2 linked regions of the Streptomyces venezuelae genome follow. The protein of the gene in region 2 interacts with the protein of the main gene of each other region in a pairwise test. Links are inferred from orthologs where the notes say so. Each region holds a gene or a part of one and is shown on either strand. Other genes may lie near its edges.

Region 1 (7,980 bases), 1.2 Mb from region 2 along the record:
CCGTGAACCGGGAGGCCCTCAGCGCCGCCGCCGACCGCGGGGACCGCACCGTCACCGTCGGCGTCCGGCCCGAGCACTTCGACATCGTCGAGCAGAACGGCGCCGCCGCGAAGTCCCTCTCCAAGGAGACCGAGGACGCCCCGGCCGGCCTCGCCGTCTCCGTGAACGTCGTCGAGGAGCTCGGCGCCGACGGCTACGTCTACGGCACCGCCGAGGTCGGCGGCGAGCAGAAGGACCTCGTCGTCCGCGTCAACGGCCGCCAGGTCCCGGACAAGGGCGCGCAGCTGCACGTCGTGCCCCGTCCGGGTGAGACCCACGTGTTCTCGACCTCCACGGGCGAGCGCCTCAGCGACTGACGGCCCCCGGCCCCGAGCCCCAGGCTCCAAGCCTCAAGCTCCAAAGCCCAAGCCCCGTAGGGCCCCGCACCGTACGTGCGGGGCCCTTCGCGTACGGCCGTCCGCCCCGCCCCGGCCCCCACCCCGTTGTCGACAAATACCCCGGCACATCGGTCATTTCGCCTTCACGGCGTCAACAGCGCTCCAGAGGAAACCTCTTCCCTGTAGCTCGACCGAGTGACTAAATGTCGCCAAATCATCACCTAGCGCTACGCTCCTCGCGTGACGCACTCCGCCAACTACACCCAGAAGCCGCGCCGAGCCCACCGGGGCCCCGCCCGCCGCATCGGCCGCACGCTCGCTCTCGTCCTGCCCGTGATGCTGGTGCTTTCCGGGACCCTCGCGGTCACCAGCGTCAACTGGTCGGGGAACGCCTCGGACTCGATGCTCACCGCATCCGCCGACAACCTCTCCAAGCCCGCCAAGTCCCGCGCCCCGCAGGACGTCCTGCGCGACCGGCTCCTCCTGGAACTCCAGGAGAAGAACCCGGGCGTGGCGCTCACGCACCTCCAGCAGGAGGTGAACCGCCACCCCTCGCTCGCCCGGCACTGTGTCGCGCTGGCCCGCGCGCTCGGCCGTGCCGCCGTGCGGGTCTACGGCCCGACACGCGCCCAGTCGTACGCCAGGCCCGTCTGCGACACGTCCTTCGCCACGGGCGTGGCCGCGGCCCATCAGAAGGGCTGAGCGGGCCGCCGAGCACCGCCGCGTAGGGTTTCCGGCATGACCACGCTGAAGCCCACGCAGGCTGTCGTCCTGGCCGGTGGCCAGGGCTCCCGGCTCCGCCCGTACACCGACGACCGGCCCAAGCCGATGGTCGAGATTCCCGGTACGGGGACCCCGATCATCGGCCATCAACTCGCCTGGCTCGCCGAGGAAGGCGTGACGGACGCCGTCGTCTCCTGCGGCCACCTCGCCGAGGTGCTCCAGGAGTGGCTCGACTCCGCCGACCTGCCGCTGAACGTCAGCACGGTCGTCGAGAAGGAACCCCTGGGCCGCGGCGGCGGCCTCAAGTACGCCGCCCGGCACCTGCCGCACGCCGACCAGCCCTGGTACGCGACGAACGGCGACATCTGGACGCGCTTCTCGCTGCGCGACATGGCGGCGTTCCACGCCGAGCGCGACGCCACCGCGACCCTCGCCCTGGCCCGCCCCCGCATCCCGTGGGGTGCCGTCGAGACCGACGCGTTCGGCCACATCACGGACTTCATCGAGGCCCCGCCGTCCCCGTACCTCATCAACGCGGGTGTGTACGTCTTCGCGGCCGAGTTCACCTCGCTCCTGCCGGACCTCGGCGACCACGAGCGCACTACGTTCCCGCGGCTGGCCCGCGCGAAGCGCCTCGCGGGCTTCCCGCTGCCGCAGGGCGCCTACTGGCGCGCGATCGACACCGCGAAGGACCTCACCGAGGCCGCCAAGGAGCTCGCCGCGCAGGGGCGTTGACCCCGGCCCGACACCACGGTTCCGGTACGCCGATGGGCCCCGCACAGCGTGTGTGCGGGGCCCATCGGCGTACGTGAGGAACAACGTGGGGGGACGTGAGGAGCGACGTGCGCGGCGACGCCCTCAGCGGCCGAGCACACCGCCCAGCAGGCCGCCGGGCTGCTCGCCGCCCGAACCGCCGCCGGAACCGCCGGACGCCCCGGCACCGCCCGTACCGCCGCCGGAGCCGCCGCTGGACGGGGGGCCCGCGGTCGTGCCCGCCGCCGCCGGCTGCTGCGGCGCCGACTGCTGCGGCGGGGCCTGGCCCGCCGTGCTGCTCCCCTGCGTCTGGCTGGGCTGCCCGCCCGAACCGACCGTGCCCGTCTCCCGCGCCGTGCCCGGCGCCGTGGCGCCCTGCGTGGGGCTCGCGGAGCCGCGGCCGCGCGTCGGCGAGCTCGACGACGCCGACGGGCTCTGCGACTGCTGCTTCTGCCGCTTCTTCGCGGGGTCCTGGGGAAGCGCGGAGCCCGGCAGTTCGTTGCGCGGCGCCTCGCCGGGGCCGGGCACGGTCACGCGGTCCGCGTCCCGCACCGCGCCGCCCAGCATCGAGCCGATGAGCAGCGTCAGACCGATGACGACCGCGCCGATCAGACCGCCCCGCCGCAGCACGCGCCGCCGCAGGTCCCAGATGTCGGAGCGCGGCCCGAGCGTGCGCCACGCCTCACCGGCGAGACGTCCGTCGATCGAGTAGACGGGCGCGCCCGCGATGATCAGCGGCGACCACGCGGCGAGGTAGATGATGTCGGGCGCGTCGTAGGCGGGAACGGTCTTCCAGCTCACGGTGACGATGAGCGCCGCCGACAGGAGCACGCCGATCGAGGCGGCGACCCGCTGCCAGAGCCCGAGGACCGTCAGGACGCCGACGACGACCTGGAGGAAGGCGATGCACAGGCCGGCGCCCACGGGGTGCTGGAGGGCGAAGTCGCGCAGTGGCTCGGCGAGCGCCCAGGGGTGCAGCGAGTTCAGCCACTTGACCATGGAGCCGCGCTGGCCGCCGTCGAAGTAGACGGGGTCGCAGAGCTTGCCCATGCCGGCGTAGATGGAGATGAACCCGAGGAAGACGCGCATCGGGAGCAGGACGACGCCGAGGTTCATGCGGCGGCCCGGGTAGTAGGCGTGCCGGACCGGGTCCGAGCCGTGCCTGCGCGCCCGCTCCGTGCCGGTGCCGTCGTCGTACGCGTCGTCGTCGGAGTCGTCGTAGTCGCGGTCGGCGTACTCCTGCTCGAGCCGCTCGTCGTAGTCGCTGCCGGGCAGCCGCATCTGCGGCAGCATCCGGGTCCCGGGTTCGGGGGCGCGCGGGCCGATCACGGCGGGCGTCTCGACCGTCTCGGGGCCGTCGTCGACGCCGACGCGGGGGATGACCTGGGTGGCGCCCGCGTCTTCCGCGCCGCCGTAGGGCCCGGCCTCCTCGGCCGAACGGCGCACGCCGCCGCCGCGCACGGCCTGCAGCAGTCTGATGGCGCCCGTGTCGTCCGGGGCGGACTTCCCGCTCCAGACGACGGGCGCGCGGCGCTTGGCGGCCGCGCCGGCGGCGGGCATGCGCGCCGTCTCGCCGGGCGTGCCCAAGTGCCGTGAGATACGCGGGGATTGAGTGCGCCCAGCGGCGGGAAGCTGCACGCGGAAACTCGCGTGATTGACGATGACCTGCGCCGGGTCGCTCGGCACCTTCACCATGCTCAGCGCGGGAGCATCGTCAAAACCTGACGAGCTTCCCCCAGTGGGAGTGCGGGGTGTTCTGGTGTCCACACTCATCTAACCGAGTGATGTGTGTTTAGGACACTGCCTTGACCATGGAGAAATGTCCGGACCGCGTCAAGAGATCACCGCAGCCATCACGCAGCCATCACCGCGGCCCGGACATCACGGAGGATCAGGCGCGACGCCGCGCCGCCTCGTACAGCACGACGCCCGCCGCCACACCTGCGTTCAGGGACTCCGCACCACCGGGCATCGGAATCCGCACGCGGTAGTCGCAGGTCTCGCCGACGAGACGCGAGAGGCCCTTGCCCTCGCTGCCGACGACGATGACGACGGGGCCGCCGAGCGCCTCCAGGTCACCGACCTCGTGCTCGCCGTCGGCGGCGAGGCCGACCACGGCGACGCCCGCCTTCTTGTACTGCTCCAGGGCGCGCGTCAGGTTCGTCGCGCGGGCGACCGGCGTCCGCGCGGCGGTGCCCGCGGACGTCTTCCACGCGCCGGCCGTCATACCGGCGGCGCGCCGCTCGGGCACGAGCACGCCGTGGCCGCCGAACGCGCAGACGGAGCGGACGACGGCGCCGAGGTTGCGCGGGTCCGTCACGCCGTCGAGGGCGACGATCAGCGGGTCGCTGCCCTCGTCGAAGGCGTTGGCGACGAGGTCCTCGGGGTGCGCGTACTCGTACGGCGGGACCTGGAGCACGAGGCCCTGGTGGTTGAGGCCGTTCGTCATGCGGTCCAGCTCGGGGCGGGGTGCCTCCATCAGGTGGATGCCGCCGCGCTCGGCCGCGAGCTGCAGCGCCTCGCGGACCCGCTCGTCGTTGTCGATGAACTGCTGGACGTAGAGCGTGGAGGCGGGCACGCCGTCGCGCAGCGCCTCGAAGACCGGGTTGCGGCCGACGACCATCTCGGAGGTGCCCTTGCCGCCGCGGCCCTTGAGCGTGGCGGGGCGGCGGCCCGCGGCCTTCTTGGCCTTGGCGTTGGCGATGCGGTTCTTCACGTGCCCCTTGCGGGCCTCGGCGGGCGGCGTCGGGCCCTTGCCCTCCAGGCCGCGGCGCCGATTGCCGCCGCTGCCGACCTGCGCGCCCTTCTTGCCGGACATGCGGCGGTTGTTAGCGGCCATGACCTACCTGTCTGTCGTGATGCGTGGGCGCGTACGTGCGTACGCGCACGGGTGTACGTCTATGAAGTGTGCCGCCCGGAAGGCCGGGCGGCACATCAATGGTGTCCGATCAGCGCGGACCGAGCGTCCAGCGGGGGCCGGACGGGCTGTCCTCGATGACGAGGCCCGACTGGTTGAGCTGGTCGCGGATCGCGTCGGCGGTGCCCCAGTCCTTGCGGCCGCGGGCGGCCTCGCGCTGGTCCAGGACGAGGCGGACGAGGGTGTCCACGACGCCGTGCAGGTCCTCGCCGCGGTCGGCCTCGCCGCCGGCCCAGTGCGGGTCGAGCGGGTCGAGGCCGAGGACGCCGAGCATGGCCCGCACCTCGGCGAGGCGCGCCACGGCGGCTTCCTTGTCGTCGGCGGCGAGGGCGGAGTTCCCCTGCCGGACCGTGGTGTGGACGATGGCGAGCGCCTGCGGGACGCCCATGTCGTCGTCCATGGCGTCGGCGAACGCGGGCGGGACCTGGGCGGCGGGCTCGACGACGCCGCCGGCCTTCTCCACGACGCGCTGCACGAAGCCTTCGATGCGGGCGAACGCGGACTCGGCCTCGCGCAGGGCCTCCTCGCTGTACTCGATCATCGAGCGGTAGTGCGGGGTGCCGAGGTAGTAGCGCAGGACGATGGGCCGCCACTGCTTCACCATCTCGCTGACGAGAACCGAATTCCCGAGGGACTTCGACATCTTCTCGCCGCTCATGGTGACCCAGCCGTTGTGCACCCAGTAGCGCGCGAAGGTGTCACCGAAGGCCTTGGCCTGCGCGATCTCGTTCTCGTGGTGCGGGAAGATCAGGTCGATCCCGCCCCCGTGGATGTCGAACTCTTCACCCAGGTACTTGTGGGCCATCGCCGAGCACTCCAGGTGCCAGCCGGGCCGGCCGCGGCCCCACGGGGTCTCCCAGCTGGGCTCCCCCTCCTTGGCGGCCTTCCACATGGCGAAGTCACGGGAGTCGCGCTTCCCGGTCTCGCCCTCGCCCTCGGGCTGGAGCAGGTTGTCGAGCTCCTGGTTGGAGAGCTCCAGGTAGCCGGGGAAGGAGCGAACGTCGAAGTAGACGTTGCCGTCGGCCTCGTAGGCGTGCCCGCGCTCGATGAGCCCGCGCATCATCTCGACCATCTCGGTGATGTGGCCGGTGGCACGCGGCTCATAGGTGGGCGGCAGGCAGCCGAGCGCGTCGTAACCGCTGTTGAACGCGCGCTCGTTCTCGTACCCGATGGACCACCAGGGGCGGCCCTGCTCACCGGACTTCCGAATGATCTTGTCATCGATGTCGGTCACGTTCCTGATGAACGTCACGTCGTAACCGCGGTGGACGAACCAGCGGCGCATGATGTCGAAGTTCAGGCCGGACCGGATGTGCCCGATGTGCGGGGCGGCCTGCACCGTGGCACCACAGAGGTAGATCGAGACGCAGCCGTCGTTGAGGGGGCTGAAGTCACGGATCTGCCGGGCGCTGGTGTCGTACAGGCGAATCGTCACCACTCCAGGGTAGTGGGCGCGGGACAGTGCCCCACGCCCCCCGGCCCCACCGTGCACGCAACTGTGACGTGAGGCCCGCCCTCAGATGCTGCCGACGACCTTCCGCGCGCTCACCCTCACCACGACCCGCTGCGTGTCGTCCTTCGAGCCCGGGTTGAAGTCCGCGTACTTCTTGCCCGTGTACTTCATCGACAGCTCGTCGATCAGCTCCTGCCCGCCCTCCGTCGTCATCTGCGCCGTCCCACGGATCTCCGCGTACGTGTACGGCGCGTCGAAGGGCTGCACCAGCACCGTCACCCGCGGATCCCGCCGCAGATTCTTCTCCTTGCGCCGACCGACCGTCGTCGAGAACAACACATCGTCCCCGTCACGCTTCACCCAGACCGGGGACACCTGAGGACTCCCATCGGGCTGGATCGTCGCGACGTTGATGAAGACCGGGGTGTCGAGCAGGGCCTTGAGGTCGTCGGAGAGCTGGGCGGACATGGTTCGCTCCTTAGTGGGGGTTCGTACGGGTTGTGCCTGTACGAGGCATACGAATACCCCATTGCCCGCTCTACGACGACGTACGTACGACCAACGCGGTGGCGATCGCCGCCAGGCCGTCGCCGCGGCCCGGGAAGCCCAGGCCGTCGGTGGTGGCCCCGGAGACGGAGACCGGTGCGCCCGCCGCCTCGGAGAGCACCTTCTGCGCCTCGTCCCTGCGCTTGCCGATCTTCGGCCGGTCGCCGACGACCTGGACGGCGACGTTGCCGATGGTGAAGCCGGCGTCCCTGACGATGCGGGCCGCCTCGGCGAGGAGGGTCAGGCCGGAGGCGCCGGACCACTCGGGGCGGCCCGTGCCGAAGTGGGCGCCGAGGTCGCCGAGGCCCGCCGCGGAGAACAGCGCGTTGCACGCGGCGTGCGCGACGACGTCGGCGTCGGAGTGCCCGGCGAGGCCGGGTCCCTGGTCCTCCCACTTCAGGCCCGCGCACCACAGCTCGCGGCCCTCTTCGAAGGCGTGGATGTCGGTGCCGATGCCCACCTGGGGGAGGAGGGCGCGCAGGGGCGCCTCGGACGTCTCAGAAGCCATCGTTCGCCCTCCTTCGGGCCAGGACCGCCTCCGCGAGCACGAGGTCCAGAGGACGCGTCACCTTGAACGCCTCCTCGTGGCCCGGCACGCACACGACCGGCAGCCCCAGCTGCTCGACCATGCCCGCGTCGTCCGTCACCGGTCCGGTGGCGCTCTCATGGGCGCGTACGAGCGTCGCGCGGTCGAAGCCCTGCGGGGTCTGCACGGCGCGCAGCCGGGCACGCTCGGGGGTGGCGACGACGGGTTCGGGCGCGCCCTGCTCCGCCCCGGGCTCGACCTGCTTGACCGTGTCGGCCAGTGGGAGCGCGGGGACCACGGCGGGCGCCCCGTCGCGTACGGCCTCGATGACGCCGTCGACCGTGTCGACCGGCACCAGCGGGCGGGCCGCGTCGTGCACGAGCACGATGTCGAAGCCGGGCGGCAGCGCGTCCAGGCCGGCCCGCACGGACTCCTGGCGGCTCTCCCCGCCGGGCACGACGAGGAAGTCGGTGCGCTCGGGCAGCGCGTGGTCGTCGAGGAGTGTCTTGACCCCGGCCGCGCCGTCCGGGGGCGCCACCACGACGACGAGGGAGACCGCGCGGGACTCCGCCATGGCACGCACGGCATGGATCAGCATCGGGGTGCCGTTCAGCGCACGAAGCGCTTTGGGGGCGCCCGGGCCGAGGCGCACGCCCCGCCCAGCCGCGGGAATGACCACCGCGGT
Region 2 (3,195 bases):
AGGTTCAGCAGGCGCGAGAGCGGCAGGTAGATGTCGCGGACCTCGTCCAGGTCGATGACGTCGCCGAGGCCGCGGAGCTGCTCCACCTCCTCCGCCGTCAGGGGGAGTGGTGTCTTCTCGCGAAGCGCGCTCCACTCGGTGCGGGTGAGGTCGACGTAGGGAGTCGCCTCCGGCTTGGGCCGGTGGGCGCTCCTGGGTGCCGTCGGGGGCACGGAGACCGAAGAGATCACAGTCCATTGTTACGGCTGTTTGAACGGGACGGGGGGTGGGGTGGTGGGTGGGGTGTGTCACGCTGAGCCGGTGATTATTGGGGTTGGCATCGACGTCGCGGAGATCGAGCGGTTCGGCGCCGCGCTGGAGCGCACGCCCGGGATGGCGGAACGTCTCTTCGTGGAGAGCGAGTTGCTGCTGCCGGGCGGGGAGCGGCGGGGCATCGCCTCGCTGGCGGCGCGGTTCGCGGCGAAGGAGGCGCTGGCCAAGGCGCTGGGGGCGCCGGCGGGGCTGCGGTGGACCGACGCCGAGGTGTACGTCGAGGAGAGCGGGCAGCCCCGGGTCCGGGTGCGGGGCACGGTGGCCGAGCGGGCCTCGGCGCTGGGTGTCCGGTCCTGGCACGTGTCGCTCAGCCATGACGCGGGAGTCGCCTCCGCGGTGGTGGTGGCGGAGGGGTAGGCGGCGTCCGTTCGGCGGGGGCACCCGCGGCGGGGGCAGACTGGGCGCATGCGTACTGCGTACAGCGTGGAGAGCGTCAGGGCGGGCGAGCGGATCCTCATGGACCGGGGCCCCGAAGGTGTGTTGATGCAGCGTGCGGCGGCCGGTCTCGCCGCCGAGTGCGCCCGGCTGCTCGGCAAGGTGTACGGGGCGAGAGTCACGCTGCTGGTGGGCAGCGGGGACAACGGGGGCGACGCCCTGTACGCGGGGGCCCGGCTGGCCCGGCGTGGTGCCGGGGTCAGTGCCGTGCTGCTCGCGCCCGACCGCACCCATGCCGGAGGGCTCGCCGCGTTGCGGGCCGCCGGGGGCGTGGTGGTGGGCGCCGCCGAGGAGCGGGCCGAGGGCTTGGTCGCGCGGGCCGGGCTGGTCGTGGACGGGATCGTGGGGATCGGGGGCCGGGGCGGGCTGCGGGAGGACGCCGTGCGGCTCGTGACGGCGGTGCGGGACGACGCCGTGGTCGTCGCCGTGGATCTGCCCAGCGGGGTCGACGCGGACACGGGCGAGGTGCACGGGGACGCGGTGCGGGCCGATGTGACGGTGACGTTCGGCGCGTACAAGCCGGGTCTTCTCATCGATCCGGGCCGGGAGCACGCCGGTGTCGTGCGGCTCGTCGACATCGGGCTGACACCGGCGGAGCTGGAGCGGGCGGCGGCCGAGGCGCTGCAGTTCGCGGACGTCGAGCGGCTGTTGCCCGTGCCCGGCGGGGAGAGCGACAAGTACCGGCGCGGAGTCGTGGGGATCGTCGCGGGTTCCGAGCGGTACCCCGGCGCCGCCGTGCTCGCCGTGGCGGGCGCGCTGCGCGGGGGAGCGGGAGCCGTGCGGTACGTGGGTCCCGCCGCGGACGCCGTCGTCGCGCGGTTCCCCGAGACGCTGGTGTCGGCTGGGCCGCCGTCCAAGGCGGGGCGCGTGCAGGCCTGGGTCGTGGGTCCCGGGCTCGGGGAGGACGCGGAACGGCTGGCAGAGGTGCTGGCCGCCGATGTGCCCGTGCTGATCGACGCCGACGGACTGCGGCTCGCCGGGGAGCGGGACGTACGGGAGCGGCGTGCTCCCACGCTCCTCACCCCGCACGCCGGGGAGGCCGCGGCGCTGCTCGGCGTGGCCAGGGAAGAGGTCGAGGCGGGGCGCCTGACCGCTGTACGGGAGCTGGCGCGGCGGTACGGGGCGACGGTGCTGTTGAAGGGCTCGACGACCCTGGTGGCCTCGGGGGAGGGCCCGGTGCGGGTCAACCCGACCGGGACGCCGTGGCTCGCCACGGCGGGCAGCGGCGACGTGCTCTCCGGGCTCGCCGGGTCCCTGCTGGCGGCGGGAGTGGACGCGCGGGACGCGGGGTCCGTCGGCGCGTACCTCCACGGGCTCGCCGGGCGGCACGCGTCGCAGGGGGCGCCTGTGGGGGCACAGGACGTGGCGAACGCGATTCCCGCGGTGTGGCGGGAGGTCGGGCGTCCCGACCGGTGATGCTGGCGGCAGGGCGGCAGGGCGGCAGGGCCCGTGGGCGGTCGTGTTTTCGGGGCCGCCCTTCGAGTGACGCCCCCCGCGCGGCTGACGGGCGGGCGGCGCTCGGGCGGGTTCGCTCATCACATGATCAGTAAGACAGTCCGGCGCGGGCTTCCCGCGCTGCTCGCCGTCGCCGTGGTCCTGCCCGCCGTTCCCGCCTCCGCCGATCCCGTGCCGCCACGGCCCGCGGCCCCCGGCACCTCCCCGCTCGTCCCCGGCATCCCGGACACGCCGCCCCACCCGTACCAGCTGGACACCCGCGACCAGTCCCTGGCACCGCACGTGTACCGGCCGAGCGCCGCCGAGAACGCCGTCGAGCCGATGGCGGCGCCCGCCGGCACCGACGCCCTCGTCGAGTACGTGCCGCCGAGCGAGATCGCCGCCGGGGCCGCGCCCGCCTGCACCAAGCGCACCGGGCCCTACCAACGGCAGGTCGAGCGCTGGCTCCGGCGGAAGGCGGACGGCAGGCAGTCCGCCGCCGACTGCCGGGCCATCCGCGCCTTCCAGCGCAAGCAGGGCATCCGGCCCGCGATCGGGTTCGCGGGGCCCACGACCTGGTCCCGGATGCGACTGATCAGCGCCCGCAAGAACCCGAAGGCCACGAAAAGGTGCTCCACGCGCGCGTACCGCGTCGCCTGCGTCGATCTGACCCGTCAGCTGATGTGGGTGCAGAAGGGCAAGAAGGTGCTGCTCGGCCCCGTTCCCGTCCGCACCGGGCGGGCCGGCTACCGGACCCGCACGGGCTGGCACAAGGTCTACTGGAAGCACAAGAACCACTGGTCGTCGCTGTACCGCACCCCCATGCCGTACAGCCAGTTCTTCAACGGCGGCCAGGCGTTCCACGCCATCTACGGCAGTGTGTACAGCCCGCCGGGGTCGCGCGGCTGTGTGAACATGCGGGTCGCCGATGCCCGCGCGCTGTGGCGGACGCTGTTCAAGGGCGACCGCGTCCACGTGTGGGGGCGCAAGCCGGGCACGTGAGCGGACCGGGCC

The links.
Region 1: the proteins of DEJ48_RS15680 (region 2) and rlmB interact in binary tests that used the Escherichia coli proteins (3 or more experiments, as listed by UniProt). The link is inferred for Streptomyces venezuelae from one-to-one orthologs.

What each region holds. Positions count from the first base shown.
Region 1 is NZ_CP029192.1:4,892,707-4,900,686, reverse strand. The notes cover bases 2,719-5,555. They hold rlmB (23S rRNA (guanosine(2251)-2'-O)-methyltransferase RlmB), read right to left. Parts: upstream 4,693-5,555; coding sequence 3,745-4,692; downstream 2,719-3,744. Other genes in these bases: cysS (cysteine--tRNA ligase), read right to left, coding at 4,802-5,555; DEJ48_RS21425 (DoxX family membrane protein), read right to left, coding at 2,719-3,626. Also shown: DEJ48_RS21440 (ABC transporter ATP-binding protein), read left to right, coding at 1-356; DEJ48_RS21435 (hypothetical protein), read left to right, coding at 618-1,079; DEJ48_RS21430 (NDP-sugar synthase), read left to right, coding at 1,116-1,835; more of DEJ48_RS21425, read right to left, coding at 1,959-2,718; more of cysS, read right to left, coding at 5,556-6,205; DEJ48_RS21410 (PPOX class F420-dependent oxidoreductase), read right to left, coding at 6,287-6,691; ispF (2-C-methyl-D-erythritol 2,4-cyclodiphosphate synthase), read right to left, coding at 6,762-7,277; ispD (2-C-methyl-D-erythritol 4-phosphate cytidylyltransferase), read right to left, coding at 7,267-7,980. UniProt on the Escherichia coli protein: Specifically methylates the ribose of guanosine 2251 in 23S rRNA.
Region 2 is NZ_CP029192.1:3,715,420-3,718,614, reverse strand. The notes cover bases 1-2,940. They hold DEJ48_RS15680 (NAD(P)H-hydrate dehydratase), read left to right. Parts: upstream 1-717; coding sequence 718-2,163; downstream 2,164-2,940. Other genes in these bases: DEJ48_RS15675 (L,D-transpeptidase family protein), read left to right, coding at 2,287-2,940; DEJ48_RS15685 (holo-ACP synthase), read left to right, coding at 301-669; coaA (type I pantothenate kinase), read right to left, coding at 1-212. Outside these bases: more of DEJ48_RS15675, read left to right, coding at 2,941-3,183. UniProt on the Escherichia coli protein: Bifunctional enzyme that catalyzes the epimerization of the S- and R-forms of NAD(P)HX and the dehydration of the S-form of NAD(P)HX at the expense of ADP, which is converted to AMP.